Regions from separate parts of the Pseudomonas sp. NPDC090755 genome, predicted to be linked through region 1. Evidence: predicted binding sites of a transcription regulator. Region 1 holds the regulator's gene; each other region holds the start of a gene.

Evidence for each region. The regulator sigma-54, encoded in region 1, starts transcription at its own class of promoters, with help from an activator protein. The targets are predictions, from matches to a motif close to ANTGGCATNNANNTTGCTNT.
Region 2: a site for sigma-54 is predicted at 3,290-3,309, ahead of flgB (flagellar basal body rod protein FlgB). Genes of this name have one in related genera too.
Region 3: a site for sigma-54 is predicted at 3,823-3,842, ahead of ACIQUS_RS09875 (CmpA/NrtA family ABC transporter substrate-binding protein). Genes of this name have one in related genera too.
Region 4: a site for sigma-54 is predicted at 4,234-4,253, ahead of glnA (type I glutamate--ammonia ligase). Genes of this name have one in related genera too.

Annotation. Positions count from the first base shown of each region.
Region 1 is NZ_JBIVXC010000002.1:314,382-321,929, reverse strand. It holds gene ACIQUS_RS05360 (ZIP family metal transporter) at 1-50, shown strand, start outside; gene ACIQUS_RS05355 (HPr family phosphocarrier protein) at 68-340, opposite strand; gene rapZ (RNase adapter RapZ) at 361-1,215, opposite strand; gene ptsN (PTS IIA-like nitrogen regulatory protein PtsN) at 1,219-1,683, opposite strand; gene hpf (ribosome hibernation-promoting factor, HPF/YfiA family) at 1,696-2,004, opposite strand; gene ACIQUS_RS05335 (RNA polymerase factor sigma-54) at 2,084-3,577, opposite strand; gene lptB (LPS export ABC transporter ATP-binding protein) at 3,756-4,481, opposite strand; gene lptA (lipopolysaccharide transport periplasmic protein LptA) at 4,482-5,009, opposite strand; gene lptC (LPS export ABC transporter periplasmic protein LptC) at 4,996-5,568, opposite strand; gene ACIQUS_RS05315 (KdsC family phosphatase) at 5,577-6,101, opposite strand; gene ACIQUS_RS05310 (KpsF/GutQ family sugar-phosphate isomerase) at 6,101-7,075, opposite strand; gene ACIQUS_RS05305 (ATP-binding cassette domain-containing protein) at 7,320-7,548, shown strand, end outside.
Region 2 is NZ_JBIVXC010000010.1:194,437-201,984, reverse strand. It holds gene ACIQUS_RS16720 (hypothetical protein) at 71-253, opposite strand; gene flgE (flagellar hook protein FlgE) at 326-1,645, opposite strand; gene flgD (flagellar hook assembly protein FlgD) at 1,673-2,374, opposite strand; gene flgC (flagellar basal body rod protein FlgC) at 2,388-2,831, opposite strand; gene flgB (flagellar basal body rod protein FlgB) at 2,835-3,242, opposite strand; gene cheR (protein-glutamate O-methyltransferase CheR) at 4,613-5,440, opposite strand; gene ACIQUS_RS16690 (chemotaxis protein CheV) at 5,492-6,421, opposite strand; gene flgA (flagellar basal body P-ring formation chaperone FlgA) at 6,491-7,243, shown strand; gene flgM (flagellar biosynthesis anti-sigma factor FlgM) at 7,418-7,548, shown strand, end outside.
Region 3 is NZ_JBIVXC010000005.1:11,501-19,048, forward strand. It holds gene rlmKL (bifunctional 23S rRNA (guanine(2069)-N(7))-methyltransferase RlmK/23S rRNA (guanine(2445)-N(2))-methyltransferase RlmL) at 1-1,878, opposite strand, end outside; gene rmf (ribosome modulation factor) at 2,419-2,634, shown strand; gene ACIQUS_RS09870 (quinone-dependent dihydroorotate dehydrogenase) at 2,730-3,752, opposite strand; gene ACIQUS_RS09875 (CmpA/NrtA family ABC transporter substrate-binding protein) at 3,903-5,117, shown strand; gene ACIQUS_RS09880 (ANTAR domain-containing response regulator) at 5,133-5,708, shown strand; gene ACIQUS_RS09885 (nitrate/nitrite transporter) at 5,860-7,071, shown strand; gene ACIQUS_RS09890 (protein kinase) at 7,081-7,548, shown strand, end outside.
Region 4 is NZ_JBIVXC010000001.1:469,154-476,701, reverse strand. It holds gene ACIQUS_RS02235 (PhoPQ-activated protein PqaA family protein) at 1-440, opposite strand, end outside; gene typA (translational GTPase TypA) at 612-2,435, opposite strand; gene thiI (tRNA uracil 4-sulfurtransferase ThiI) at 2,563-4,017, opposite strand; gene glnA (type I glutamate--ammonia ligase) at 4,347-5,753, shown strand; gene aroQ (gamma subclass chorismate mutase AroQ) at 5,896-6,429, shown strand; gene glnL (nitrogen regulation protein NR(II)) at 6,687-7,548, shown strand, end outside.

The sequences.
Region 1 (7,548 bases):
TGTGTGTCGGTTTCTGCCTGATGATGGTGATGGATACGGCGCTGGCTTGAAGGGGAGGCGGGGGCGATCACTCGCCCTCGTCGAAGTAGTTGTTGATCAGCTCGATCAGCGCTTCCAGGGCTTCGTCCTGTTGCTCGCCTTCGGTGTGCAGGTGTACCTGGGTGCCTTTGCCTGCGGCCAGCATCATCACGGCCATGATGCTCTTGCCGTCGATCAGTTTGTCCGGTGCCCGTCCCACCCGCACGCTGCAGGGGAAGCGTCCGGCGACGCCAACGAACTTTGCCGCAGCCCGGGCGTGCAGCCCCAGCTTGTTGATGATGGTAATTTCACGAGCGGGCATCGCGGCAGGGGTCCTGTGGGCTAGAGGTCGCGGTGGCGAACCTGGACATTCTTCAGTGAGTGCTGCAGCACTTGGCCCAGGCGCTCGGTCAGGTACACCGAGCGGTGGTGTCCGCCGGTGCAGCCGATGGCGATGGTGACATAGGCGCGGTTACTGGCGGCAAAGCGCGGCAGCCATTTGAGCAGGTAGCTGGAGATGTCCTGGAACATTTCCTCGACATCGGGCTGCGCCGCCAGGTAATCGATCACCGGTTGCTCAAGGCCTGAATGCTCGCGCAACTCGGGCTTCCAGTACGGGTTGGGCAGGCAGCGCACATCGAACACCAGGTCGGCGTCCACCGGCATGCCACGCTTGAAGCCGAACGACTCGACCAGGAACGCGGTGCCGGGCTCCGGCTGGTTGAGCAGGCGCAGCTTGACCGAGTCACGCAACTGGTAGAGGTTCAGGTTGGTGGTGTCGATCTTCAGATCAGCAAGGTCGGCGATCGGTCCGAGCAGTTCGCTTTCGACCTTGATCGCTTCGGCCAGGGAGCGATTGGCGTTGGTCAGCGGATGGCGCCGACGGGTTTCCGAGAAGCGCTTGAGCAGGGTCTCTTCGTCGGCGTCCAGGTACAGCACGTCACACTGGATATGCCGGCTGCGGGCATCTTCAAGCAGTTCGGGGAAGCGAACCAGGTGACTGGGCAGGTTGCGCGCATCGATCGATACGGCGACCTTGGGTTGCATCAGCTCGGTGTTGATCAGCGCGTTTTCGGCCAACTGCGGCAGCAACCCGGCAGGCAGGTTGTCGATGCAGTAATAGCCGTTGTCCTCCAGTACCGCGAGGGCGGTGCTCTTGCCGGAGCCGGAGCGACCGCTGACGATGATCAGGCGCATGGGTCAGTGCTCGTTCTGTACGTCCAGGACAACCTGGTACAACGCTTGGCTGCTGCCGGCGGCCCGCAGGCGCTCACGAACCTCCTTGCGGTCGAGCATGCTGGCGATCTGGCGCAGCAGTTCCAGGTGTGCATCGGTGGCCGCTTCCGGAACCAGCAGGACAAACAGCAGGTCGACCGGGGCGCCGTCGATGGCATCGTAATCAATGGGGGCATCCAGGTGCAGCAGGGCGCTGACGGGCGCAGTGCAGCCTTCGAGCCGGCAGTGGGGAATGGCAATGCCATTGCCAAAACCGGTGGAACCCAGTTTTTCGCGAGCGACCAGCTTTTCGAAGACGTCTTGCATCTCCAGCTCGGGCACTTGCTCGGCGATCACGTTGGCGACCTTTTCCAGGGCGCGCTTTTTACTGCCTCCCGGCACGTTCACCAGGGAACGGCCGGGGGTCAGGATGGTTTCAAGTCGGATCATGGATGAGGGGGATCAGCGGGCTGCTGCACCTTGCAGCAGGCTCTGCTGTTTTTCCTTGTGTTTTTTCAGTTGGCGGTCGAGCTTGTCGGTCAAGGCGTCGATCGCTGCATACATGTCTGCGTGTTCGGCATTTGCAACCACTTCGCCGCCGGGAATAAACAGCGTCGCTTCGATTTTCTGCTGCAATTTCTCGACCTTCATGATCACCGTCACGTTGGTAATCCTGTCGAAGTGACCTTCCAGCCGTTTCAGTTTCTGTTCGACGTACTCGCGCAGCGGTTGGGTGACTTCTACATGCTGTCCACTGATATTGACTTGCATACAGCTTCTCCTTTGTTGCCCGTGCATAAAGAGGCAGGTATTGCGCCTGCCACTGAACTGCTGTGGCATATCTCAGGGGCTACATCAGTCGCTTGCGTTCGCTCGACGGTGCGATGCCGAGAGACTCGCGGTACTTGGCGACGGTGCGACGGGCTACCTGGATGCCTTGTGCCTCCAGTAAACCAGCGATCTTGCTGTCACTCAATGGCTTTTTCTGATTTTCCGCTGCAACCAGTTTTTTGATGATCGCGCGGATCGCCGTGGACGAGCATTCACCGCCCTCGGAGGTGCTGACGTGGCTGGAGAAAAAGTACTTCAGCTCGTAGATTCCCCGCGGGGTGTGCATGTATTTCTGGGTGGTCACCCGGGAAATGGTCGACTCGTGCATGCCGACCGCTTCGGCGATGTCGTGCAGCACCAGCGGTTTCATCGCTTCGTCGCCATGGTCGAGGAAACCACGCTGGTGCTCGACGATCTGGGTGGCGACCTTCATCAGGGTCTCGTTGCGGCTCTGCAGGCTCTTGATGAACCAGCGGGCCTCCTGCAACTGGTTGCGCATGAAGGTGTTGTCGGCGCTGGTGTCGGCGCGTCGCACAAAGCCTGCGTACTGCGGGTTGACCCGCAGGCGTGGCACGGCTTCCTGGTTCAGCTCGACCAGCCAGCGCTCGTTGTCCTTGCGCACGATCACGTCAGGAACCACGTATTCGGCTTCGCTGGACTCGATTTGTGAGCCCGGGCGCGGGTTGAGGCTCTGGACCAGCTCGATGACCTGGCGCAGTTCTTCTTCCTTGAGCTTCATGCGTCGCATCAACTGGCTGTAGTCGCGGCTGCCCAGCAGGTCGATGTAGTCCTTGACCAGGCGCTGAGCCTCGGCCATCCACGGCGTACTGGCGGGCAGCTGGCGCAGTTGCAGCAGCAGGCACTCGCTGAGGTTGCGTGCGCCGATGCCGGCGGGCTCGAACTGCTGGATGCGGTGCAGGACGGCTTCGACTTCGTCCAGTTCGATATCCAGTTCAGGATCGAAGGACTCGCAGATTTCTTCGAGGGATTCGTCCAGGTAGCCCTGGTTGTTGATGCAGTCGATCAGCGTCACGGCAATCAGCCGGTCGGTGTCGGACATCGGTGCCAGGTTCAACTGCCAGAGCAGGTGGCTCTGCAGGCTTTCGCCAGCCGAGGTGCGGGTGGTGAAGTCCCACTCGTCATCGTCGTTGCTGGGCAGGCTGCTGGCGCTGGTCTGGTAGATATCTTCCCAGGCCGTGTCGACGGGCAGCTCGTTGGGAATGCGCTCGCTCCATTCGCCTTCATCCAGGCTGTCCACGGTCGGCGTGGTTTCCTGGAAGCTGGTGTCCTGGGTTTCGGCAACAGGCTTGCTTTCGGCGTTGTCGGCCATCGGGTCGCTGTTGTCGAAGTCGTCGCCTTCTTCCTGGCGTTCGAGCATCGGGTTCGATTCCAGCGCTTCCTGGATTTCCTGCTGGAGGTCCAGGGTAGAAAGCTGGAGCAGACGGATGGCCTGTTGCAACTGAGGAGTCATCGTCAGTTGCTGGCCCATTCTTAGGACGAGCGATGGTTTCATGGCAGGGGCTTAACACCTTTTTCGCCGGCGCACATGCGCCATCCACTACAAGGGCACCGAAGCGCCAACTTTAAGCAAATTATATGCCTGAAATTGGAGCGTTTGCCTAGGGTGCTGTAACAATTATGCCGTATGGAAACGGATCTGCAGCCCCGGCAAACGCCGTGTCGCTTCGAACTTACAAGCGGAACTCGTGGCCCAGGTACACCTCTTTCACCAGGTCGTTGGCCAGGATGGTCTCTGCATCGCCTTCAGCGATCAGTTGGCCATCGTTGACGATGTAGGCGGTTTCGCAGATATCCAGGGTCTCACGGACGTTGTGGTCGGTGATCAGCACGCCAATGCCCTTGGCCTTGAGGTGGTGGATGATCTGCTTGATGTCGCCGACCGAGATCGGGTCGACACCGGCAAAGGGTTCGTCGAGCAGGATGAATTTCGGCGCGGTTGCCAGGGCGCGGGCGATTTCGACGCGGCGGCGTTCACCACCGGACAGGCTCATGCCGAGGTTGTCGCGAATGTGGCTGATGTGAAATTCCTGCAGCAGGCTTTCCAGTTCCTTGCGTCGACCGGCGGCATCGAGGTCCTTGCGGGTCTCGAGGATCCCCAGGATGTTGTCGGCCACCGACAGCTTGCGAAAGATCGAGGCTTCCTGGGGCAGGTAGCCAATGCCGGCACGGGCGCGGCCGTGCATCGGCTGGTGGCTGACATCCAGGTCGTCGATCAGGACGCGGCCCTGGTCGGCCTGGACCAGGCCGACGATCATGTAGAAACAGGTGGTCTTGCCGGCGCCGTTGGGGCCGAGCAGGCCGACGATCTGGCCGCTGTCGATGGACAGGCTGACGTCGCGAACCACTTGTCGGCTCTTGTAACTCTTGGCCAGGTGCTGGGCTTTGAGGGTCGCCATTTACTCGGCCTTCTTCTTGGGCTGGATCACCATGTCGATGCGCTGACGCGGCGTGGCCACGTTGCTGCCACCCCGACCGGCGGTCGCCACCTGGGTCTTGGTGTTGTAGACGATCTTCTCGCCTTCGGTGGTGTTGCCTTCGTTCTCGACCTTGGCGCGGTCGGTGAGAATCACCAGTTCTTTCTGCGCCTGGTACTGGATGGTCACGGCCCAGCCCTTCATCTTGTCCGGCTTGGCGGCGCTCTGTTGCTGTTCGAAGTAGGCGAGGTTACCCACCGAGGTCACCACGTCGATGTCGCCGCTGGCAGCGCGGGTGATGGTCACGGTGTTGCCTTTGATCATCATCGAGCCCTGGGTGATGATCACATCGCCCTTGTAGGTGGCGACGCCTTGCTTGTCATCCAGGTGCGCATCGTCGGCCTGGATGCGGATAGGCTGGTCACGGTCAGTCGGCAGGGCCCAGGCGCTCGCGCTTCCCAGTGCTGTGCTCAGGCTGAGCAAAAAGGGGAGGGTTTTAACGAGCCTCATACTGTCCTCTTACGTTGGACAACAGGTCCATCCTGCCGTCTTTCAAATACGCCTTCATTCCCTTGCCCGTAGTCACGCCACCGGCGCCGTCGATTTTAACGGCTTGCTCGGTTTGCGCATATTGCTTCTGCGGGAACACCGTCATGCGGGTGGTGGTAATGATGGTAGTGCGGTTTTTTTCATCGGTGCGGGCTACCCGTACCGAGTCGATCAATTCCACCTCGCTGCCGTCCGGGTTGACTTCGCCCTTGTCGCTTTGCACGTGCCAGGGGTAGGTCGTGCCGCGGTACAGTTGCAGGTCAGGCTTGGTCAGCAGGGTGATTTCGCTGGTCTTGAGGTGTTCGACCTTGTCGGCGGTCATCTCGTACTGCAGCTTGCCATCGGGCAGGAACTGCACGCTGTGGGCGTTGGTGGCGTAGTAGTCGATGGCATTTTCGTCGACACGGGCAACCGGCTTGTCGAGGAAGCTTTCAGGGCCGATGTTCCAGTAGCCGACTGCCACCAACAAGGCGGCAATCACGCTGAACAACGCAATGGTGCGGATTTTTTTACTGAACATGTATCGCTCTACAGGTAGTGGGCGTTTGCCGCATCGAGATTGCCCTGGGCTTGCAGGATCAGCTCGCAGAACTCGCGGGCTGCGCCTTCGCCGCCACGGGCCATGGTGACCCCGTGGGCATGCTCGCGGACAAAGGCTGCGGCATTGGCCACGGCCATTCCCAGGCCGACCCGGCGGATCACCGGCAGGTCGGGCAGGTCGTCGCCCAGATAGGCGACCTGTTCATAGCTTAGGTTGAGCTGGCCAAGAAGCTCGTCCAGGACCACCAATTTATCTTCGCGCCCCTGGTACAGGTGGGGGATGCCGAGGTTCTTCGCCCGGCGTTCGACCACCGGGGTCTTGCGACCGCTGATGATCGCCGTGGTCACGCCCGAAGCCATGAGCATCTTGATGCCCTGGCCGTCGAGGGTGTTGAAGGTCTTGAACTCGCTGCCGTCTTCGAGGAAGTACAGGCGACCGTCGGTCAGTACGCCGTCCACATCGAACACGGCAAGCTTGATGGCCTTGGCGCGTTGCATCAACTGCTCACTCATTACATCACCCCGGCGCGCAGCAGGTCGTGCATGTTCAGGGCACCGACCGGGCGCTCGTTCTTGTCGATCACCACCAGGGCGTTGATCTTGTGGTCTTCCATGATTTTCAGCGCCTCGGCGGCAAGCATGTCGGGGCGGGCGGTCTTGCCGTGGGCGGTCATGACCTCTTCGATACGGGTGGTGTGCACGTCGATATTGCGGTCGAGGCTGCGGCGCAGGTCGCCGTCGGTGAAGATCCCGGCCAGGCGTCCGTCGGCCTCGAGGACCACGGTCATGCCCAAACCTTTGCGAGACATTTCAAGAAGAGCGTCCTTGAGCAGGGTGCCGCGGCTTACCTGTGGCAACTCGGTGCCTGCGTGCATGACATTCTCGACCTTGAGCAGCAAGCGCCGCCCGAGCGCGCCACCGGGGTGCGAGAAGGCGAAGTCTTCGGCCGTGAACCCGCGGGCCTCGAGCAGGGCGATGGCCAGGGCGTCGCCCAGCACCAGGGCCGCAGTGGTCGAGGACGTAGGCGCCAGGTTCAATGGGCAGGCTTCCTGCTCGACCCGTGCATCCAGGTTGACCTCGGCGGCCTTGGCCAGCGGCGAATCGGGGTTGCCGGTCAGGCTGATCAGCTGGATGCCCAGGCGTTTGATCAGCGGCAGCAGGGTAACGATCTCGGCGGTGGAGCCGGAGTTGGACAGGGCCAGGATCACATCGTCACGGGTGATCATGCCCATGTCGCCGTGGCTCGCCTCTGCCGGGTGGACGAAAAATGACGGCGTTCCAGTGCTGGCCAGGGTGGCGGCGAGTTTTTTGCCGATGTGCCCCGATTTGCCCATTCCGACCACGACGACCCGGCCCTTGCTGGCCAGGATCAGTTCGCAGGCTTTGACGAAATCGGCGTCGATGTGGGCCAGCAGGCCTTCTACCGCCTTGACTTCAAGGTCGATAGTGCGCCGTGCGGATTGGATCAGCTCGCTGGATTGGCTCATGTCGGAAACGGCTTGGCTGATGAAAAGGCGCCGATTATAGCGACAATGCGCAAAACCCTCACCTTGTGATTGTCATACGGTCGTCTATCTAGCTTAACCATAGCTGAATGATCGTGGCGGCGGCCTTGGGGCACCGCTATCAGCGGTGATATAGTTTGCCGCCTGTTCGGTCCGCTCGGGGCGGGCGTGTCTCCATGAAGGGGGCGCGCGTCTGAGTGAGAAGGCCGTATCGCAAGGAGTCTAGATGAGCGTTGATAACGCCTACGCGGTCGAATTGAAGGGGGTTACCTTCAAGCGCGGTTCGCGCAGCATTTTCAATAATGTCGATATACGCATTCCCCGTGGCAAGGTCACCGGCATCATGGGACCCTCCGGATGCGGCAAGACCACATTGCTGCGCCTGATGGGCGCGCAGTTGCGCCCAGCCAGCGGCGAAGTCTGGGTCGCCGGGCAGAATCTGCCCGCGCTGTCGC
Region 2 (7,548 bases), on a different contig from region 1:
TCAGGCTTGACGCAAGGGGGAGCGCCGTCAGTTTGTCGGCGAACTCTTGCCGCCAGCGGCAAGGCTGCCTTCAGTAGCGGCGGCAACCGGCATTGTCATAGGGCCCGGAATGCCGCACCCAGCCCTCGCCAGGATCGACCTGGGCACACAGGTAGCGCCCGGTGACCTTGCTTTGCCATTGGTACCAGGGCGCTGGCGCCGCCTGTGCGACAGAGCACAGCAACAGCACCGCTATCACTGCCAATCGCCTCATCCGCCCTCCTCCCCGATCGTTCACCTGATAAAAAAAGCCCCTGCAAGCAGGGGCTCGGCACACCATGACGCATCAGGTCATCTGGATGATGGTCTGCATGATGGTGCTTTCGGTGGAGATGGTCTTGGCGTTTGCCTGGTAGTTGCTCTGTGCCTTGATCAGGTTGACCAGCTCGCCGGTCAGGTCGACGTTGGAGTCTTCCAGGGAGCCGCCATAGATCTTGCCCAGGGTGCCGGTATCCGGCTCACCGATCACCGGCACACCGGAAGCGTAGGTTTCCTGCCAGCTGGTGCCGCCCACCGGCTGCAAGCCCTGGACGTTGGCGAAGTTGGCGATGGCCACCTGGCCGATCACCTTGTCCTGGCCGTTGGTGAAGTTGGCGAACAGGTTGCCGCTCTGGTCGACCGTCAGGCCGCTGAGCTCGCCGGTGGCGTAGCCATCCTGGTTCTTGGCGGTGGTGGCGGAGGCGGCGTTGTACTGGGTGGTCGCCAGCATGTCGAGGGCGACGCCACCGGCACGCGCGGTGGCGCCATTGGCCACCCAGTTGCCTGCTGCATTTTTCTCGGCCGGAATCCAGTTATCGATCTGGAACGACTTGTCAGCGCCGATGGTCAGCCCGCCAGGTACTGCCCCCGGGGTCATCGCGGCGGTATCGAGGGTACCGTCAGACTTGAACGGCAGCTTGTTGACCAGCGGCGTGGACAGGGTCGGGTCCGCCGGGTTGCGGCCGTTGATGGTGCTGTACATGGTCCAGGAGTTGGTGCCGGAATCCTTGACGAAGTACTGGTTCAGCTGGTGGGCGTTACCCTGGCTGTCGTACACATCGGTGTTGAAGGTGTAGTTATAGGTGGCGACGTTCGACGGATCGAACGGCGTGACCTTCGGCTCGGTGGCGCTGGAGTTGAGGTTGACCGTCTCGGAGATGCGCGAGGTCGGGCGCGGCTCCAGGTTGGAGGTGTCGATCTTGAGATCGGTCATCACGCCCTTGACCAGCTTGCCATCGGCATCCACGCCATAGCCTTGCAGATTGGAACCCTGGGCGTTGACGATGTAGCCGGCCTTGTCGCTGTAGAAGGCACCGGCACGGGTGTAGATCTTCGAGCCGTTGTCGTTCATGGCGAAGAAGCCGTTGCCGTCGATGGCCAGGTCCAGGCTCTGGCCGGTGCCGGTGAAGTTACCCTGGGTGAACATCTGCGACACGGCGGCAGTGGTCACACCACTGCCCACTGCGGTCTTGCCGCTGGTACCACGGATCGACGACGCGTACTGGTCGGCGAATTCGGCACGGGAGGTTTTGAAACCCGTGGTGGCAACGTTGGCGATGTTGTTGCCGGTGACATTCAGGGCCTTGTTTGCTGCATACAGGCCGCTAAGACCGATATTGAAAGACATGTGCTCACTCCTGCCGTGTTGTCGGCCCTAGATTCCAATGGATTGAATTTTCGACAGTCCGATGCTGCCGAGGCCGGCCAGGTTCAGCATCATTTCCGAACCATTGCTGCCCATGGTCACACTGCTGACCGAGGCCGGCAGGTTGGTCGTCATGGTCGTGGCCACCCCTTCGATGGTGCCCGAGGCCTTGAAGCTGTAAGTGCCGGCAGGTGCTACTTCGCCGTCGCTGTCCTTGCCATCCCAGGTGAAGTCCACCCGGCCGCCCTTCTGGCTGCCCAGGTCGAGGGTGCGCACCAGCTCGCCGTCACTGTCATAGATGCCGACAGTGGTCGCGGTGCTGGACGAGGTCAGGTTGACCGAGCCGCGCATTTCCTTGCTGGTGTCGACGACCGCCTTGTCGGTCTGCACGACCACATTTCGCCCGACCAGCGAAGAGGCCTGCAGGGCGATGGACGAGAGGAACGCGCCACCAATGGTGGACACCGAATCGTTGAGCGTCTGAATGCCTTCCAGGCTGCTGAACTGCGCCAGCTGCGCCACGAACTCGCCGTTCTCCTGCGGATCGAGCGGGTTCTGGTTCTTCATCTGGGTGACCAGCAATTGCAGGAACGCATCCTTGCCCAGGGCGCTGCCTGCGGTGCCGGTCTTGCTGTTGCCAGTGGTTTCCGGCTTCTGCAGCGATTGCAGTACAGAGCTGGAAACGCTGCTGGTGGAGTCTGTCGTACTCATTCCAAAGCCCCTATCACTGACCCAGGGTCAGCACTTTCTGCATCATGGTCTTGGCCGTGTTCATCAGCTCGGCATTGGTCTGGAACGAGCGACTGGCCGAGATCATGTCGGCCATTTCCTCGACCACATTGACGTTCGGGTAGTAGACGTAGCCGTCCTTGTTCGCCGCCGGGTGGTTGGGCTCGTAGCGCGCTTCCAGGTTGCTCTGGTCCTCGACCACGCCGAGCACCTGCACGCCCTGGCCGGCGTTGTCCTGGTCCTGGAACAGCGACTGGCTGACGCCGCCCTGGGCCTGCTGGAAGGTGGTGGCGAACACCGGGTGGCGAGCACGGTAGGTCTGGTCGATGCTCGACGACACGGTCTCGGCGTTGGCGATGTTCGAAGCGACGGTATTCAGGCGCGTGGTCTGCGCGCTCATGCCGCTACCGGCAATGTTGAAGACACTGGCGAGGGACATGACTTACTCTCCGCGCAGGGCCGAAACCAGCCCTTTGAATTTACTGTTGAGCAGCGTGAAGCTGGCCTGGAAGCCCACGGCGTTTTCCGCGTAGCTGGATTGTTCGAGCTGGGCATCGACGGTGTTCTGGTCGATCGACGGCTGCATCGGCGTGCGGTACTGCAGGGTGTCGTCGCCCATGGTCAGGCCTTCGGCCTCGATGTGCCGGGTGTTGGTCCGGTCCAGGGCGAAGCGGCCGCTTTTGGCCTTCTCGCTCTCGGCAGCCAGCACCGAGGAGAAGTCCATGTCCCGCGCCTTGTAGTTGGGCGTATCGGCGTTGGCGATGTTGTTGGCCAGCACTTCGGCACGCTGGGCGCGAAAGCCCAGTGCCTTTTCGTGAATGCCGAGCGCTTTGTCGAAGCTGATGCTCATGTCGGGGAAACCTTCGAAGGTTGACCGGATAATTCGTTGGCAGTGACAGAGCAAGAGCCATGCCAAAAAACAAAGCCCCGTATTTACGGGGCTTTCAACGGTTTTCCATCAGGGGCAATGCCAGAAAAGCGGCAAGGGCATTCCGCCTGGCGCCGGCAAAGCGGCAATTTGGCGGCGCCGGCGCTTTGGTCTGGCGTGTTGCGAGCTGATCCATTTGATGCAGTGACGCTGCTGGCCCCTTCCGCCTTTACGGCGGCCATCCATGGCCTGCACCCGACTACGCAATACCTGCGTTCAGCCTCCTGAAGGGACGAATCGCGTCGTCTGGGCTGGCGATGTACGAACAGCAAAAGCAAAAGCGCAAAGCCGAGCCCGCGCTTCACTCTGCTTTTGCTCTTGCTTCTGAACGCGCGATATTCCAGGCGCCATCGATCGTCCCTTCAGGAGGCCGAGTGGAACCCTTGCGTAGTGGGGCGACGGCCATGGATGGCCGGCGAGCGCCGTAGGGCCAGGGACGGCCCTTCGGCGCGCCCCCACGGGAGCAAGGGTGGAACGAGGGTACCCGTAGCGCAGCGAAGGGCCGGATGCAGGGACACGGGTTTTGCCCCACTTTTGCCCTCAAAAGTGGGTCGCCGTAAAGGGCGAAACCAGCCGTTGGAGCCGCCACAGGGAATGGATATGCTCACCGCCTTCAGTGCCAACGCTTTGGCTTGCCGTGTTGCGAGCTGATCCATTCGCGATGGTGACGCTGCTGGCCCCTTCCGCCTTTACGGCGGGCCACTTTGTCATGGCAAAGTGGCGCAAACCGTGCGTCCCTGCATCCGGCCCTCCGCTACGCTGCGGGCCCCTTCCCTCCGGCATTGCTCCCGCCGGGGCGCACCGAAGGGCCATCCATGGCCCTGCGGTGCTTGCAGGCCATCCATGGCCTGCACCCGACTACGCAATACCTGCGCTCAGCCTCCTGAAGGGACGAATCGTGTCGTCTGGACTGGCGATGTACGAACAGCAGAAGCAAAGGCAAAGGCAAGGGCAAAGGCGAAATCGGAAAGCTGAGACCAAGCTTCGCTCTGCCTTTGCTCTTGCTTCTGAACGCGCGATATTCCAGGCGCCACCGATTGTCCCATCAGGAGGCCGAGTGGAACCCTTGCGTAGTGGGGCGACGGCCATGGATGGCCGGCGAGCGCCGCAGGGCCGGATGCAGGGACACGGGTTTTGCCCACTTTTGCCCTCAAAAGTGGGTCGCCGTAAAGGACGAAACCAGCCAGCCGCGCCGCCGCGGGGAATGGATATGCTCATCGTCGCCAGCGCCAACGCATTGATGACGAGCTGATCCATTCGCGGGGCAAGCCCGCTCCTACACGGCGTGCGCTTTACTTGGCCTGGTAGATGATACCCGGGCTGCACTGAACCATCTGGTAGTGGTCCGGCAAGCCATTGAGCGCCTCGGAAGCCCCCAGGAACAGGTAACCACCCGGCTTCAAGGTACTGTGAATGCGCATCAGGATGTCCTTCTTGACCTGCGCCGAGAAGTAGATCAGCACGTTGCGACAGAACACAATGTCGAACTTGCCCAGGCTCGCATAGCTGTCGAGCAGGTTGAAGGAACGAAACTCCACGCGGCTGCGGATCGGCGCCTTGACCGCCCAGCGACCCGGTGCCTTGACATCGAAGTAGCGCTGCAGACGCTCCTGGGACAGCCCGCGGGCGATGGCCAGGCTGTCGTACTCACCGGTACGGCAGTTGTTGAGCATCGACCCGGACAGGTCGGTGGCAACGATCTGCGCGCCCATCTTCAACTGGCCGATGTTGCTGCGCTCGAACTCGTCGATGGCCATGGAGATCGAGTACGGCTCCTGCCCCGAGGAACAGGCAGCCGACCAGATGCGCAAACGCTGCCCCGGGTTGGCCTTGATCTGCTCGGGCAACACCTTGTTCTTGAGCACTTCGAACGGATAGGTGTCGCGAAACCAGAGGGTCTCGTTGGTGGTCATGGCATCGACCACCTGCTCGCGCAATCCGCTGCGTGGCTGACCCTGGATACGCTGCACCAGCTCGCTCAGGGACTTGATGCCCTGTTGCTCCATCAGCTTGTTGAGACGGCTGGAGACCAGGTACTGCTTATTTTCGCCCAGCAGGATGCCACAGGCTTTTTCCAGGAAGACCCGGAACTGTTCGAAATCCAAATTACCCGTAGACAATGATGCCGCCTCTTAAATCGTGTGAACCACCAGGGGCCATGCCCCTGGCCGTTAATGCGTGGCCTTGATGCGGTCGACGACGCGCTGGGCGAGGTCGTCCGGCTTGAACTTGGCGAGGAAATCATCCGCCCCGACCTTCTTGACCATCGCCTGGTTGAACACCCCGGACAGCGAAGTATGCAGGATGATATGCAGGTTTTGCATGCGCGGGTCGCTGCGGATCTCGGCGGTCAGGGTGTAGCCATCCATCTCCGGCATCTCGATGTCGGAGATCATCATCAGGAACTCGTCCTCCGGCCGCTTGCCCTCATCCACCAGCTTGCGCAGGTAGTCCAGCGCCTGGCGACCATCATTGAGCGCCACCACTTCGACCCCGACGGTCTGCAGGCAACGACTGACCTGCTTGCGTGCCACCGACGAGTCATCGACCGTCAGCACCCGCAACAGCACTGCCTTGTCCTGCACCTCGGCATCGACCACGCCTTCGGAGATCGATTCGGAAGTCGGTGCCACTTCGGCGAGGATCTTCTCCACGTCGATGATCTCGACCATCTTGCCGTCGACCCGGGTCACCGCGGTCAGGTAGTGATCGCGCCCGGTGCCCTTGGGTGGCGGATGGATCTCCTCCCAGTTCATGTTGACGATGCGCTCCACCGAGTGCACCAGAAAACCCTGGGTCTTGGTGTTGTACTCCGTGATGATCACGAAGCTGTTGCTGGTCTCTTCACGCAGACCGGGCATGCCGGTCGCCATCGCCAGATCCAGGATCGGGATGGTTGCTCCTCGGATATTCGCGACACCGCGCACAACCGGGTTGGACCTGGGCATCACGGTCAGCGATGGGCACTGCAGTACCTCCCGCACCTTGAACACGTTGATCCCGTACAACTGATCGCCATTGAGGCGAAACAGCAGCAGCTCCAGGCGGTTCTGCCCCACCAGTTGCGTGCGCTGGTTCACCGAATCCATTACACCCGCCATGCCAGACTCCTTCACCAAACGCTTCGAGCCACGTACCCAGTCGGCACGCGCTTTGCTTTTTTTAATCGCATGAACATGAAAACGACATTTTTCCGACGCCTGACCCGCCAACTGCCCGGCCTCCTTGCTGCGCTGGGCCTGCTGGTTCCTGGCGTTCGAACCCTGGCTGACGCGTTCACCTTGCCTGAACAGCTTATCGGTGTCACCCAGGGGTTTCTTGAATTCACCGTTGAAGATTATCTGGCCAGCAGCCAGACCGAAGGCCGCTACGAAATCCAGGTCAACACCCTCGATCCGCGTCTGCGCATGCCGCTTTGCGACCGGCAGCTGGATGCCAGCCTGGAAAGCCCGGCACAGCCACTGGGACGCGTCACCGTGCGGGTTCGCTGCGAAGGCGCCGCCCCCTGGACCGTGTTCGTACCGGCCCAGGTCCGCCTGTTTCGCAATGTGGTGACCGTGGCTCGCCCGCTCAAGCGCGAGAGCATTGTCGGCGAGCAGGATGTCATCCTGCGCGAGCGTGACGTCGGCACGCTGAACCAGGGTTTCCTGTCCAGCCTGGACCAGGCCATCGGCTTCAAGGTTATCCGACCGACGGTCATGGACCAGGTGCTGACACCCCAGCACCTGGAGCAGGCCGACGTCATCCGCAAGGGCGATCAGGTGGTCATCACCGCCCGCAGCGGCAGCCTCAGCGTGCGCATGCCGGGCGAAGCCCTGAGCAAGGGCGGCCAGAGCGAACAGATCAGGGTGCGCAACCTCAATTCAAAACGCGTGGTCAAGGCCAGGGTCACAGGGCCGGGACAGGTGGAAGTGGCCATGTAGACAGCAGACCTGCGAACAACCCTGGCGATCGGCAAGCGCTTTTCCTAAACTGTGTCCGATTGGGAGCCCAGCGCTTGAGCCTGCCGTGCAGATTGCCGTGCAATTGCGCCTAAAGTTTCTTTCGGGTTGGCCGAAAACAAGGCAAGCGTCCAAATACCCAGAGGTTTTTTGATCATGGTCATCGACTTCAGTCGTTTGAATAACTCTCCGTCGGTTGCCGGCGGCGTGCGCACTGGCAACAGCCAGGAAAGCACCGCCAGCAATGCCGCGGCCAAGAGCGACAGTGTCGTTCAGGGCAGCGCCAG
Region 3 (7,548 bases), on a different contig from region 1:
CAGGCGGTTCTTGTCGGAGAAACCGTTGAGCGACAGGTTGCGGCGGGCCCAGTCCAGGTAAGTGCGCGACAGGTCGACGCTGGTGGTGCTGCGCGCCCCGCCCTTGGCCGCATGCACACTGGCCGTGGCGGTGTAGCAGAACAGGTTGAGGAAGCGCTTGCCGGCCGCCTCGCGCTGGATGCGCATACGCATCGGGCGGTGGTCGAGGAACAACCCGGTGTCCAGGTAGTCGGTCAGGTTGACGAGCAACTTCACCCCCCCTTCACGGACTTCCAGGAACTGCCCCTGGGTGTTCTGCCGCTCGTACTGGCGAGTGCCGCTCTGGCGCTCGCGACGCTTGACCACCACCCGGCTCTGGTCAATGCCCAGGGCCTGGGGAATGGCAGCCAGCGCATCGAACAGGCGAGCCTGGGCCTTCTCCGGGTCAACCGAGCGCGGCGCGGCGTATTCCTGCACGTGCACCCAGTCCTGGTAGAGGTCGATGGCCAGGGCATACTCGGGCATGTCGGCGTCATACAGGCGGTAGCAACCGACCTGCTCGCGCTTGGCCCATTTGCCCAACTGCTTGAGGTTCTTCTGCAGACGGTTGGCGAACATCTGTCCGCCTTCGCTCAGGCGCGCCGGCTCGCTGGCCACTGCCGCAGGCGAGCGCTGGCCTTCGTTGCCATGGGTGTCACGTTCGGGCTGGCGGCGCTCGCCGGTCACAAACTGGTCGGGTTGAACCTTGATCAGCAGCAGCTTGCACGGCAGCGCGCCGTTCCAGAACGCATACTGCTTATGGCTGCGGATACCCATGCGCTTGCCCAGGTCCGGCGCGCCGGTGAACACCGCCGCCTCCCAGTTCAGGCAGGCCTGGCGCAGGCGCTCGCCGAGGTTCTGGTAGAGGTACAGCAGGCTGGCTTCATCACCCAGGCGCTCGCCGTAGGGTGGGTTGCAGATCACCAGGCCTTTCTGGTTCTGGTCCGGACGCGGTTCGAAGGTGCCCACCTCGCCCTGGTAGATCTTCACCCAGTCACTCAGGCCCGCGCGCTCGACGTTGTTGCGCCCCGGCTGGATCAGTCGCGGATCGGCTTCGTAACCACGGATCCACAACGGTGGACGGGCAAGGCCGGCCTGGGCACGGGCCAGGGCTTCGTCATGCAGCTTGCGCCACAGGGCCGGCACATGACCGAGCCAGGCACTGAAACCCCAGCGCTCACGCTTGAGGTTCGGCGCGATATCGGCGGCAATCATCGCCGCCTCGACCAGGAAGGTACCCACACCGCACATCGGGTCAGCCAGGGCACCGCCCTCGGCGGCAATGCGCGGCCAGCCGGCACGGATCAACACGGCAGCGGCCAGGTTTTCCTTGAGCGGGGCGGCACCTTGCTGCAGGCGATAGCCGCGCTGGTGCAGGCTGTGCCCGGACAGGTCCAGGGACAGGATCGCCTCACCACGCTCCAGGCGCAGGTGCACGCGCAAGTCCGGATTGAGCTTGTCCACCGACGGGCGCTCGCCGTCACGGGTGCGCAGTTTGTCGACGATGGCATCCTTGACCTTCAGGGCGCCGAAATGGGTGTTGTCGATGCCCGAGCCATGACCGCTGAACTCCACCGCCAGCGAGCCGCTGGGTTCCAGGTGGTCCTGCCACTCGACCTCGTGGACGCCGTCGTACAGCTCGTCGGCATTCTTCATGGTGAAGCGCTTGAGCACCAGCAGCACGCGGTTGCCCAAGCGAGACCAGAGGCACAGGCGGTAGGCGGTTTCCATGTCGGCCGAGCCGCGAATGGCCGAGGTGTGTTCACGCACCTCTTCAAGGCCAAGGCCGCGCGCTTCTTCGGCAAGCAGGCCTTCAAGGCCTTTGGGGCAGGTGAGGTAGAGTTCGAAACGGTCCGACATGAGGTATCCAGTGCCTTGAGCAATAAGTGGAGGGCAAACGCATTGCCCTGCCGATGTTTAATCGAACGCCTTTCCAGCGAGCGCTCGAATGGCACTGCGATGAGTGCCGGGCCGCCCGTAAATCCGGCCTTTTGCCTGGGGCAGAAAACCTTTGATCACCGGGCAGAATGAAAAATTCACGATTATCAGGGGGAAAAATGACCCTTCGTCGTATTGACTGCCTTGTTACAAATTATCACCCGGCAATGGCCAAGTGACTTCTTCTCCGATCAAACCCTGATCATAGCGGGCTTTGCGTCGCATCCTCTTCAGACGCATTTATTTACTTATCCTGTGACCCTCAGAAAGGTTACGCCCTTATGACAAAACGATCATTCACACTGTGTCGTGCATTGGTTAGAACTCATCTCAGGTTGTCACCGCAACGGGGCAACACTTTCGCTCGCGACGCCGGCAGCGAGCGCAAACCGGCAGAACGATTCTGCCCGGCCTCCTAGAGGCCGACGGGACATTACAGTCAACAAGTGAGGGCAACACCCTATGAGAAGACTTAAGCGTGATCCGTTGGAACGAGCATTTTCACGTGGCTACCAATATGGGGTCACCGGCAAATCCCGCGAGCTTTGCCCCTTTACTCTACCGTCTGTACGCCAGGCATGGATCAATGGCTGGCGCGAAGGACGCGGCGACAACTGGGACGGTATGACCGGCACTGCGGGTATTCATAGACTCAACGAACTTCACGCCGTTGGCTGAGCGAGGAACTGAATTCATTTACCATGCGCGCCCCATCCGGGCGGCGGGCTAAGGCCCAGGGGCCCCTTCAAGGGGCCCTTTTTTATGCCTGCGCTTCAGCGCGGCATGGCGGCGATGGCATCCACGGCCTCGCGAATCAGCGCAGGCCCCTTGTAGATGAACCCCGAATAAATCTGTACCAGGCTGGCACCGGCAGCGATCTTCTGCGCCGCGTGCTTGCCCTCGGTGATCCCGCCAGCGGCGATGATCGGCAGCTTGCCGCCCAGTTCACCGGAAAGCACCTTGACGATGTGGGTGCTCTTTTCCAGCACCGGCGCACCGGACAGGCCACCGGCCTCATCACCATGCTGCAGGCCTTCGACCCCTTCACGGCCAAGGGTGGTGTTGGTGGCGATCACCGCGTCCATGCCTGATTCGATCAGCGCCGAAGCCACCAGTGCGGTTTCCTCGTCGCTCATGTCCGGCGCGATCTTGATCGCCAGCGGCACATGCTTGCCGTACTGGGTTGCCAGTTGCCCACGGCGCTCGGCCAGGGCATCGAGCAGTTGCTTGAGCGAATCGCCGAATTGCAGGCTGCGCAGGCCCGGCGTGTTCGGCGAGCTGACGTTGACGGTGATATAGCTGGCCTGGTCGTAGACCTTCTCCAGGCAGATCAGGTAGTCATCCACCGCGCGCTCGACCGGGGTGTCGAAGTTCTTGCCGATGTTGATGCCCAGCACGCCGCGGTATTTGGCCGCACGCACACGGCCCAGCAGGTTGTCGACACCCAGGTTGTTGAAGCCCATGCGGTTGATGATCGCCTCGGCTTCCGGCAGGCGGAACAGACGTGGCTTGGGGTTGCCCGGCTGCGGACGCGGGGTCACGGTGCCGATCTCGACAAAACCGAAACCCAGCTGGGCGAAGCCGTCGATGGCCGCGCCGTTCTTGTCCAGCCCTGCCGCCAGCCCCACCGGGTTGGCGAACTCCAGGCCCATGACCGTGACCGGCAGCGATGCCGGGGCCTTGGTCAGCAGCCCGTTCAGGCCCAGGCGGCCACCGGCGCCGATCAGGTCCAGGGACAGGTCATGGGAGGTCTCCGGAGAGAGCTTGAACAGCAGCTGGCGGGCCAGGGTATACATGGGCGGGCTTAGCTCGACGTGAGTGAGGTGGGCGATTATAGCGGCGGCGTCGTCCGGGGGACAGCGCCGCCTTGGCATATGCGTTGCTTTGTTACAGACAACCCCGGCCCGCCATAAGGCACGGCCAGACCTCGATACGGGCACGACCTTGTGAATACAGACACCCCCACTTCCCCCCTGGCCTGGGTCAACGGCAGCGACGCGCCGGAGAAGCACAGCCTGGATATCGGCTTCATGGCCCTGAGCGATTGCGCTTCGGTGGTGGTGGCCGCCACCCAGGGCTTCGCCCAGCCCTACGGCCTGAGCCTCAACCTCAAGCGCCAGAGCTCCTGGGCCGGCCTGCGCGACAAGCTGGTCAGTGGCGAGCTGGACGCCGCCCATAGCCTGTACGGGCTGATCTACGCCGTGCACCTGGGCATCGGCGGCATCGGTGCCACCGACATGTCGGTGCTGATGGGCCTGAACCAGAACGCCCAGGGCATCAACCTGTCGCCGGCCTTACAACGCCAGGGCGTGACCACTCCAGAGGCACTGAAGCGTTTCGTGCACCAAAGCAGTTCAAAACTGACCTTTGCTCAGACCTTTCCCACAGGTACCCATGCCATGTGGCTGTATTACTGGCTGGCCAGCCAAGGCATCCATCCCTTGCACGACGTCAGCAGCGTGGTCGTACCGCCGGCACAGATGCTTGCCCATCTGCAGGCCGGGCGCATCGACGGCTTCTGCGTCGGCGAGCCCTGGTCGGCGAGCGCCGTCGACCAGGGCCAGGGGTTCACCCTGGCCTGCAGCCAGTCCATCTGGCCGGACCATCCAGAGAAAGTCCTGGGCTGCACCCGCGCCTTTGTCGAGCAGTACCCCAACACCGCCCGGGCCCTGGTCATGGCGATCCTGGCCGCCAGCCGGTTCATCGAGCAAAGTCCGGAAAACCGCCGCAGCACCGCGCAACTGCTCAGTGGCAAGGCCTATCTGGACACATCGCTGCGCAGCATCGAGCCGCGTTTGCTGGGCGACTACCACGACGGCCTTGGCAATCGCTGGCACGACCCCCATGCCTTGCGCCTGCATGACCAGGGCCGCGCCAACCTGCCCTATCTGTCCGACGGCATGTGGTTCATGACCCAGTTCCGCCGCTGGGGCCTGCTGCGTGAAGACCCCGACTACCTGGCCGTGGCACAGCGGGTCCAGCAACTGGCGCTGTATCGCGACGCCGCCAGCGCCCTTGGCGTGCCGTGCGATGAAAGCAACCTGCGGCGCAGCCAGTTGATCGATGGCACCTGGTGGGATGGCAGCGAGCCGGCCGCCTATGCCCGCAGCTTTGCCCTGCACGCGCTGGCCGAGTCGCCCGCCGCCCTCGCCTGCCGCTGAGAAGGAGACGCTTTGATGCTGCGAATCCTGTTGATCGATGACACCGCAAAGAAAGTCGGACGCCTGAAGGCTGCGCTGGTCGAGGCCGGCTTCGAGGTTATCGAAGAGTCCGGGCTGACCATCGACCTGCCGGCACGCGTCGAAACGGTGCGTCCGGACGTGGTGCTGATCGATACCGAATCACCGGGCCGTGATGTCATGGAACAGGTGGTGCTGGTCAGCCGCGACCGACCTCGGCCGATTGTCATGTTCACCGACGAGCACGATCCCGGGGTGATGCGCCAGGCGATCCAGGCCGGCGTCAGCGCCTACATCGTCGAAGGCATCCATGCCGCGCGGCTGCAGCCGATTCTCGATGTGGCCATGGCCCGCTTCGAGAGCGACCAGGCGCTCAAGGCCCAGTTGCAGGCCCGCGACCAGCAACTGGCCGAACGCAAGCGCATCGAACTGGCCAAGGGCCTGCTGATGAAGATGAAGGACTGCAACGAGGAGCAGGCCTACACCCTGATGCGCCGCCAGGCCATGAGCAAGCAGCAGAAGCTGATCCAGGTGGCCGAACAGATCATCGCCATGAGCGATCTGCTGGGCTGAGGCGACTCTGGCCCGGCTCTTGCTAAATCATTCGTACCGGTAGCCAACGGCGGTTGCCCCTCCACGACAAAGACGTCGCCCCCCCCACTCGCACACGCGGGTCGGGTGGCGACGTCTTTTTCGTTTCAGCCCCTGTTCAACGAGGTGTTCGATGAATACGAGTTTCTGGAAGTCCGGGCATGTCCCCACGCTGTTCGCCGCCTTTTTGTACTTCGACCTGAGCTTCATGGTCTGGTACCTGCTCGGCCCGCTGGCGGTGCAAATCGCCACCGACCTGCACCTGACGACCCAGCAACGCGGCCTGATGGTGGCCACGCCGATCCTGGCCGGGGCCATCCTGCGCTTCATCATGGGTGTGCTGGTCGATCGACTGTCGCCGAAAACCGCCGGGCTGATCGGCCAGGTGATCGTCATCGTCGCCCTGTCCTGTGCCTGGCACCTGGGCGTGCACAGCTATGAACAGGCCCTGCTGCTGGGTGTGTTCCTCGGTGTCGCCGGCGCCTCCTTTGCCGTGTCCCTGCCGCTGGCTTCGCAGTGGTACCCGGCCCAGCACCAGGGCAAGGCCATGGGCATCGCCGGTGCCGGCAACTCCGGCACGGTGTTCGCCGCCTTGCTGGCGCCGGTGCTGGCGGCCAGCTTCGGCTGGAACAACGTGTTCGGCCTTGCCGTGATTCCGCTGCTGCTGACCCTGGTACTGTTCGCCCTGCTGGCGCGCAATGCCCCCGAGCGGCCCAAGCCCAAGGCCATGGCCGATTACCTCAAGGCCCTGGGGGATCGCGACAGCTGGTGGTTCATGTTCTTCTACAGTGTCACGTTCGGCGGTTTCATCGGCCTGGCCAGCGCCCTGCCCGGCTACTTCAACGACCAGTACGGCCTGAGCCCGGTCACTGCCGGCTACTACACCGCCGCCTGCGTCTTTGCCGGCAGCCTGATGCGCCCCCTGGGCGGCGCACTGGCGGATCGCTTCGGCGGTATCCGCACCTTGTTGGCGATGTACAGCGTGGCAGCGGTGTGCATTGCTGCGGTCGGCTTCAACCTGCCCAGCTCGGTGGCAGCGCTGGCCTTGTTCGTCAGTGCCATGCTAGGCCTCGGTGCAGGCAATGGTGCAGTGTTCCAGTTGGTGCCACAGCGCTTTCGCCAGGAAATCGGGGTGATGACCGGCCTGATCGGCATGGCCGGCGGCATCGGCGGCTTCCTTCTGGCCGCAGGTCTGGGCGCGATCAAGCAGCACAGCGGCGACTATCAGCTGGGCCTCTGGCTGTTCGCCAGTCTGGGCATCCTGGCCTGGTTCGGCCTGCACGGCGTCAAGCAACGCTGGCGCACCACCTGGGGCTCGGCCGCCGTGACCGCGGCCCGGGTCTGAGGCCCCACCATGAGCTTGCAACTGAGCTTCGCCCAAGCCAGCGCCACCGGCCCCCGGGAAGAGAACCAGGACGCCCTGCGCCTGGTCACGCCCAACGCCGAGCTGGCCGCCAGCAAGGGCTACCTGTTCGCCCTGGCCGACGGCGTCAGCCAGTGCGCCGATGGTGGGCTGGCGGCGCGCGCCAGCCTGCAGGCCCTGGCCCTGGACTACTACGCCACCCCCGCGACCTGGGGCGTGGCCCAGGCCCTGGACCGACTGCTGCTGGCACAAAACCGCTGGCTGCGCGCCAACGGCGGCGGCCAGCCGCTGCTGACCACCCTCAGTGCCCTGGTGCTGCGCGGCCGACGCTTCACCCTGGCACATGTCGGCGACTGCCGGATCTATCGCTGGGGCGCCGGGCAGCTGCAACGCATCAGCGAGGACCATGTCTGGGACCAACCGGGCATGCAGCACGTACTCAAGCGCGCCCTGGGGCTG
Region 4 (7,548 bases), on a different contig from region 1:
AACAGTGGCTGGTTCGGTACATCACTGAGCGACACAACCAGCGTTCGGGTGGCGCTGGCGATTTGCTGCAGGGTCTGGGCAGGGTAATCAGGCTCCTGCTGTTGCTGATGCAGGCCATTGTTGATGACAAGCAGGGCCTGACCGGGGCGGGCCTGGACAGAGAGGTACAGGTCGACCTGATGTTGCCAGACCTGAGGGGAAGATACCGGATAGGGTGTCCAGCGCTGCGAGTTCAACAGGTAGCGCCTGACTTCCATGGTCGGCGAGGCGTGCTGTCCGACCAGTTGAAAATCAAGCGGTTGCGCCCTGAGCGCATCGATATGGCAGTAGACCACATGCTGGAAGGGCTGATGCGGTTGCTTGCAGTCGATATCCGCTGTCGAGGCGAGGACGGCCATCGGCATGCTGAGTGCGACCATCAGGACAAGCTGACGCAGCATTGGCAAGTTCCTTATGCCGGCATATGAGCTTGCCATCAAAGCATGAATCAGAGGACCGCTGGCTGCTACGAGTGTTTCACCAAATGTAGACCGGCAGCCGCGGTACCCTTCCTGCCACAAACAAAAACGCCCCCGGCCTTGCGACCGGGGGCGTTTTCGTTTCAGCCGGGCTTAGTTAGCCTTGGCTTTCTTGGCAGCGCGGGTACGCTCGCCTTCGTCGAGGATCTTCTTACGCAGACGGATCGACTTAGGGGTGACTTCGCACAGCTCGTCGTCCTGGATGAATTCCAGGGCCTGTTCCAGGGTGTGGCGAACCGGCGGAACCAGGGCGATGGTCTCGTCCTTGCCCGAAGCACGCATGTTGTCGAGCTTCTTGCCTTTGGTCGGGTTCACGCCCAGGTCGTTGTCACGGCTGTTCAGGCCGATGATCTGACCGTTGTAGATCTCCTGGCCGTGCTCGACGAACAGCTTGCCGCGCGCCTGCAGGGTTTCCAGGGAATAGGTCAGAGCCTTGCCGGTCTCGACCGAAACCAGTACGCCGTTCAGACGGCCGGACATCTGGCCCGACTTCATGGTGTCGTAGCGATCGAAGATCGAGGTCAGGATGCCTGCACCGTTGGTCAGGGTCAGGAACTGGTTACGGAAACCGATCAGACCACGGGCTGGAATGTTGTATTCCAGACGTACACGGCCCTTGCCATCCGGCGCCATGTTGGTCAGGTCGCCTTTACGCAGACCCATTTCTTCCATGACCTTGCCCTGGGATTCTTCAGGGATGTCGATGGTGACGTTCTCGAACGGCTCCTGCTTGGTGCCGTTGACTTCGCGGATGATCACTTCAGGACGGCCTACAGCCATCTCGAAGCCTTCACGACGCATGGTTTCGATCAGAACCGACAGGTGCAGCTCACCACGGCCGGAAACCTTGAACTTGTCAGCCGAGTCGCCTTCTTCAACGCGCAGTGCAACGTTGTACAGCAGCTCTTTGTCCAGACGCTCCTTGATGTTGCGGCTGGTGACGAACTTGCCTTCCTTACCGCAGAACGGCGAGTCGTTGACCTGGAAGGTCATCGAAACGGTTGGCTCGTCAACGGTCAGCGGCTTCATCGCTTCAACCGCGTCCGGGTGGCACAGGGTGTCGGAGATGAACAGCTCGTCGAAACCGCTGATGCAGACGATGTCGCCGGCCTGGGCTTCTTCGACGTCAACGCGGTGCAGACCGTGGTGACCCATCAGCTTGAGGATACGGCCGTTGCGCTTCTTGCCGTCGGTGTCGATGGCGACGACCGGGGTGTTCGGCTTGACGCGACCACGGGCGATACGGCCAACACCGATAACACCCAGGAAGCTGTTGTAGTCCAGTGCGGAGATCTGCATCTGGAACGGACCGTCACGGTCAACAGCAGGTGCCGGTACGTTGTCGATGATCGACTGGTACAGCGGGGTCATGTCTTCGGCCATTTCGGTGTGGTCCAGACCGGCGATGCCGTTCAGGGCCGAGGCGTAGACGACTTTGAAGTCCAGCTGTTCGTCGGTGGCACCGAGGTTGTCGAACAGGTCGAAGATCTGGTCCAGAACCCAGTCAGGACGCGCGCCCGGACGGTCGACCTTGTTGATCACGACGATTGGCTTCAGACCGGCTTCGAAAGCCTTCTTGGTCACGAAGCGGGTTTGCGGCATCGGGCCGTCCTGGGCATCGACCAGCAGCAGCACGGAGTCGACCATCGACATTACACGCTCAACCTCGCCACCGAAGTCGGCGTGGCCGGGGGTGTCGACGATGTTGATGTGGTAGCCATTCCAGTTGATGGCGGTGTTTTTCGCCAGAATGGTAATGCCGCGCTCTTTTTCCTGGTCGTTGGAGTCCATGACGCGCTCGTCGTTGAGCTCGTTACGCTCCAGGGTGCCGGACTGGCGCAGGAGTTTGTCGACCAGGGTGGTTTTACCATGGTCAACGTGGGCGATGATGGCGATGTTACGCAGATTTTCGATCACTTGTGTTTCTCGATCAGAGGATTCGGGTTGCCGCTATTTTAAGCGGCGAATATGAATGAACGGCGCTCAAACTGCCCGGCGGTCGGGAGGGCGATGGCGGATGCTTCCGCCATACAACCCCGGCGTCTTATGCCGGACGATAAACACGCACATTGGCATGTCCCTCGCTCAGCAGGTGGTGGGCATGCAGCCGACTCATCACGCCCTTGTCGCAATACAGCAGGTACTGGCGCGCTGGGTCCAGTTCCTTGAAGCGGCTGTTGATCGCATAGAACGGCATGATCTTCACTTCGATGCCATCCAGTTCCAGCGGTTCATCTTCCTGGGCATCCGGATGACGGATGTCGATAACGACCTGACCGGCCAGCGCCTGGCCGACTTCCTCGACCTGGATGTCCTGGCTCAGCTCGTCGATCACGTGGTCGATGGCGATCAGGCGGGCGCGCTCCAGGGCGCGCTCCAGCACGGCCATGTCGAACTGTTTCTCTTCATGTTCGATGCGGTGGCGCTTGGCGTGGGTGGTCGGGTTCACCGAAATCACGCCACAGTATTCAGGCATGTGCTTGGCGAAGTCGGCGGTGCCGATCGCCTCGGCCTGGTCGATGATGTCCTGCTTGTGGGTGGCCAGCAGCGGGCGCAGCACCAGTTTGTCGGTGGCCTGGTCGATGATCGACAGGTTCGGCAGGGTCTGGCTGGAGACCTGGGAAATCGCCTCGCCGGTGACCAGTGCGTCGATCTCCAGGCGGTCGGCCATCTGCGCCGCCGCGCGCAACATCATGCGCTTGAGGGTCACGCCCATATAACTGTTGTCGACCTTGCCGAGGATCTCGCCGACCACTTCCTCGAACGGCACGCTGATAAACAGAACGCGCTGGCTGCTGCCGTATTTCTTCCACAGGTAGTGGGCGACTTCCATCACCCCCAGCTCGTGGGCACGGCCGCCGAGGTTGAAGAAGCAGAAGTGGGTCATCAGGCCGCGACGCATCATCTGGTAGGCCGCCACGGTGGAGTCGAAACCACCGGACATCAGCACCAGGGTCTGCTCCAGGGCGCCCAGCGGGTAGCCGCCGATGCCCTTGTGCTGGCTGTGGATCACGTACAGGCGCTGGTCGCGCACCTCGATGCGCACCTCCACCTCGGGGTTGCGCAGGTCGATACCGGCGGCGCCGCACTGCTGGCGCAGCTGGCTGCCGACATAACGGTCGACGTCCATCGAGGTAAAGTCGTGGTGACCACCACGCTTGCAGCGCACGGAGAAGCGCTTGCCGGCCAGCAGGTGGCCGAAGTGGGTCTTGCACTTGGCAACGATGTCGTCGAAATCGCCCAGCGGGTACTCTTCGACCTGCAGGAAGTGGGCAATGCCCGGCGTGCAGGTCAGGCGCTCGGTCATCTCACGCAGGACTTTCTCGTCCTCGACGCGGGTGATCACCTCGAGGTTGTCCCAGACACCATCGACCGCCAGCTCAGGATCGAGGTCCTTGAGCACGGTGCGAATGTTGCGGCCCAGCTGACGGATGAAACGCTTGCGAACCGGGCGGCTCTTGATGGTGATTTCCGGGAAGACTTTTACGATTAGTTTCATGAAAAACTGTGCGTGCGCTGCCGACTAAAAAAGTGGGGCGCGGATTATAGCGGAAATTGCTCAAGGTTTAACCAATTATCGTACAGAAGGTTTTGCATGCACCCTTATGGTGCAATAGACCAACATTGCGCCTCATCAGGGTGCAAAAATTGTCCGACACTCGGGTCAAAAACCCCTGAAACGCGTGGGAATGGGGCAGAAATTCCAAACCGGGGCACTGGCATGCAATTTGCTCCCTTGTGAGGCAGGTTGCCTTGGCGGACTATTCGCGCCCGGCATCACCCAAATTCAAGGGCTGCACAGGCACGCTCTATCCCCCGGAGGACACTATGTCGAAGTCGGTTCAACTCATCAAAGATCATGACGTTAAATGGATTGATCTGCGCTTCACTGACACCAAAGGCATCCAGCACCACGTCACCATGCCAGCCCGTGACGGCCTGGACGAAGACTTCTTCGAAACCGGCAAGATGTTCGACGGTTCCTCCATCGCCGGCTGGAAAGGCATCGAAGCCTCCGACATGATCCTGATGCCGGACGACTCCACCGCCGTGCTGGACCCGTTCACCGAAGAGCCAACCCTGATCCTGACCTGCGACATCATCGACCCTGCCAGCATGCAGGGCTATGATCGCGACCCACGCGCAATCGCCAAGCGTGCCGAAGAGCACCTGAAAAGCACCCTGATCGGTGACACCGTGTTCGCCGGTCCAGAGCCTGAGTTCTTCATCTTCGACGAAGTGAAGTTCAAGTCCGACATCTCGGGCTCCATGTTCAAGATCTACTCCGAGCAAGGTTCCTGGATGTCCGACCAGGACGTCGAAGGCGGCAACAAAGGCCACCGTCCAGGCGTCAAAGGTGGTTACTTCCCGGTTCCACCGTTCGACCACGACCACGAAATCCGTACCGCCATGTGCAACGCACTGGAAGAAATGGGTCAGACCGTCGAAGTTCACCACCACGAAGTGGCAACTGCCGGCCAGAACGAAATCGGCGTCAAGTTCAACACCCTGGTGAAGAAGGCTGACGAAGTCCAGACCCTGAAGTACGTCGTGCACAACGTTGCCGATGCCTACGGCCGCACCGCTACCTTCATGCCTAAGCCGCTGTACGGCGACAACGGCTCGGGCATGCACGTTCACATGTCGATCTGGAAAGACGGCAAGAACACCTTCGCAGGCGAAGGCTATGCCGGCCTGTCCGACACCGCCCTGTACTTCATCGGCGGTATCATCAAGCACGGCAAGGCCCTGAACGGCTTCACCAACCCGGCCACCAACTCCTACAAGCGCCTGGTGCCAGGTTTCGAAGCACCGGTCATGCTGGCCTACTCGGCCCGTAACCGTTCCGCTTCGATCCGTATTCCTTACGTGTCGAGCCCTAAAGCCCGTCGTATCGAAGCCCGCTTCCCGGATCCGGCTGCCAACCCGTACCTGTGCTTCGCCGCGCTGCTGATGGCCGGCCTGGACGGTATCCAGAACAAGATCCACCCAGGCGATGCCGCCGACAAGAACCTGTACGACCTGCCGCCTGAAGAGGCCAAGGAAATCCCGCAGGTTTGCGGCAGCCTGAAAGAAGCCCTGGAAGAGCTGGACAAAGGCCGTGCGTTCCTGACCAAGGGCGGCGTATTCTCCGACGACTTCATCGATGCCTACATCGCCCTGAAATCCGAAGAAGAAATCAAGGTTCGCACCTTCGTACACCCACTGGAATACGAGCTGTACTACAGCTGCTAATCCAGTAACGGCGTAACGCTATAGCGAGAGGCCTCCCACACGGGAGGCCTTTTCTTTTTCTGACATTGGTATACGAATCAGACGGCAGGTAAAAAGTTTCAGGAACGCCACACTGGCCACTCCTTCTTCTGGAAGCCTCGTCATGCGCTTAACCCTGCTGCTCTTCTCTCTTCTCCTCACGCAAGGCTGTGCACCCTCGCCGAGCGACCCACTACAGCGATTACTGGACTCGGTTGAACAACGTCTGGATCTTGCTGAAACCATTGCCCTGAGCAAATGGCAGTCCGGCCAACTGGTAGAAGACCCGTCTCGTGAACAGCAGGTCATTGCCAACGCTGAAGCCCTGGCGCCAAGTCTCAAGCTCAGCAGCCAACGAGCAGCCGAATTCATGGCTGCCCAGATTCGAGCCAACAAAGTGCTCCAGCTCTACGCGCTGGCAGACTGGCAGGCCACTGGCAACGCACCCAAAAAGCCGCGAGTGGATTTAACAACGCAAGTGCGCCCACAACTGGACCAGTTACAGCAAACCCTGCTCAGTGAGTTGGCCCGCTTCGATCGCAACCCTCCTGAGCCGTGCTATCCCACGGTAACGGAGGCGATCGCCCAGCGCGAGTTGGACGAGACACGGGAGATGGCACTCAAGCTCGCCACCTACACATTGTGCACCGCCCCGTGATTTCACCCTATGCTCTATATTGGTGCATGCAGTTGCATGCACTGGCTCGTATCGGTCCATTTTGGTTCAAGCAAACCGCCGAACCAGGGCTTTGTAGCCGTATTTAGCGCAAATTCAGGTCTTTATCCGGCAGATCCGCTTCTTTTCGGAGCCTTGGTTTGTTTTTTGCATTTTCTTGTTACCAGCAGACAACCAGCGCCCGCGACCCTGACACACACCTGGGGTCGTCATGAGCCAAAAGAGGTCACCGACGCCCCATGACCATCAGCGATGCCCTGCACCGACTGCTACTGGACAACCTGACCACTGCCACCATTCTGCTCAACGCCGACCTGCGCCTCGAGTACATGAACCCGGCAGCGGAAATGCTCCTGGCCATCAGCGGCCAGCGCAGCCATGGGCAATTCATCAGCGAGTTGTTCACTGAATCCCCCGAAGCGCTCAACTCCCTGCGCCTGGCAGTGGAGCACGCGCACCCCTTCACCAAGCGTGAAGCCCAGCTCACCTCGTTGACCGGCCAGACCCAGACCGTCGACTACGCGGTGACGCCGATCCTGAGCAAGGGCCAGACCCTGCTGCTGCTCGAAGTCCACCCCCGCGACCGGCTGCTGCGCATCACCAAGGAAGAGGCACAGCTGTCCAAGCAGGAAACCACCAAGATGCTGGTCCGCGGCCTGGCCCATGAGATCAAGAATCCGCTGGGCGGTATTCGTGGTGCCGCCCAGCTGCTGTCCCGGGAGCTGCCCGAAGACGGCCTCAAGGATTACACCAATGTGATCATCGAGGAGGCCGACCGCCTGCGTAACCTGGTGGATCGCATGCTGGGCTCGAACAAGCTGCCGTCGCTGGCCATGACCAACATCCATGAAGTGCTGGAGCGCGTGTGCAGCCTGGTCGAGGCGGAAAGCCAGGGCGGTATCACCCTGGTGCGCGATTACGACCCGAGCCTGCCGGATGTACTGATCGACCGCGAACAAATGATCCAGGCCGTGCTCAATATCGTGCGCAACGCCATGCAGGCCATCAGTGGCCAGAACGAACTGCGCCTGGGGCGCATCACCCTGCGCAGCCGGGCCATGCGCCAGTTCACCATCGGCCACACCCGCCATCGCCTGGTGG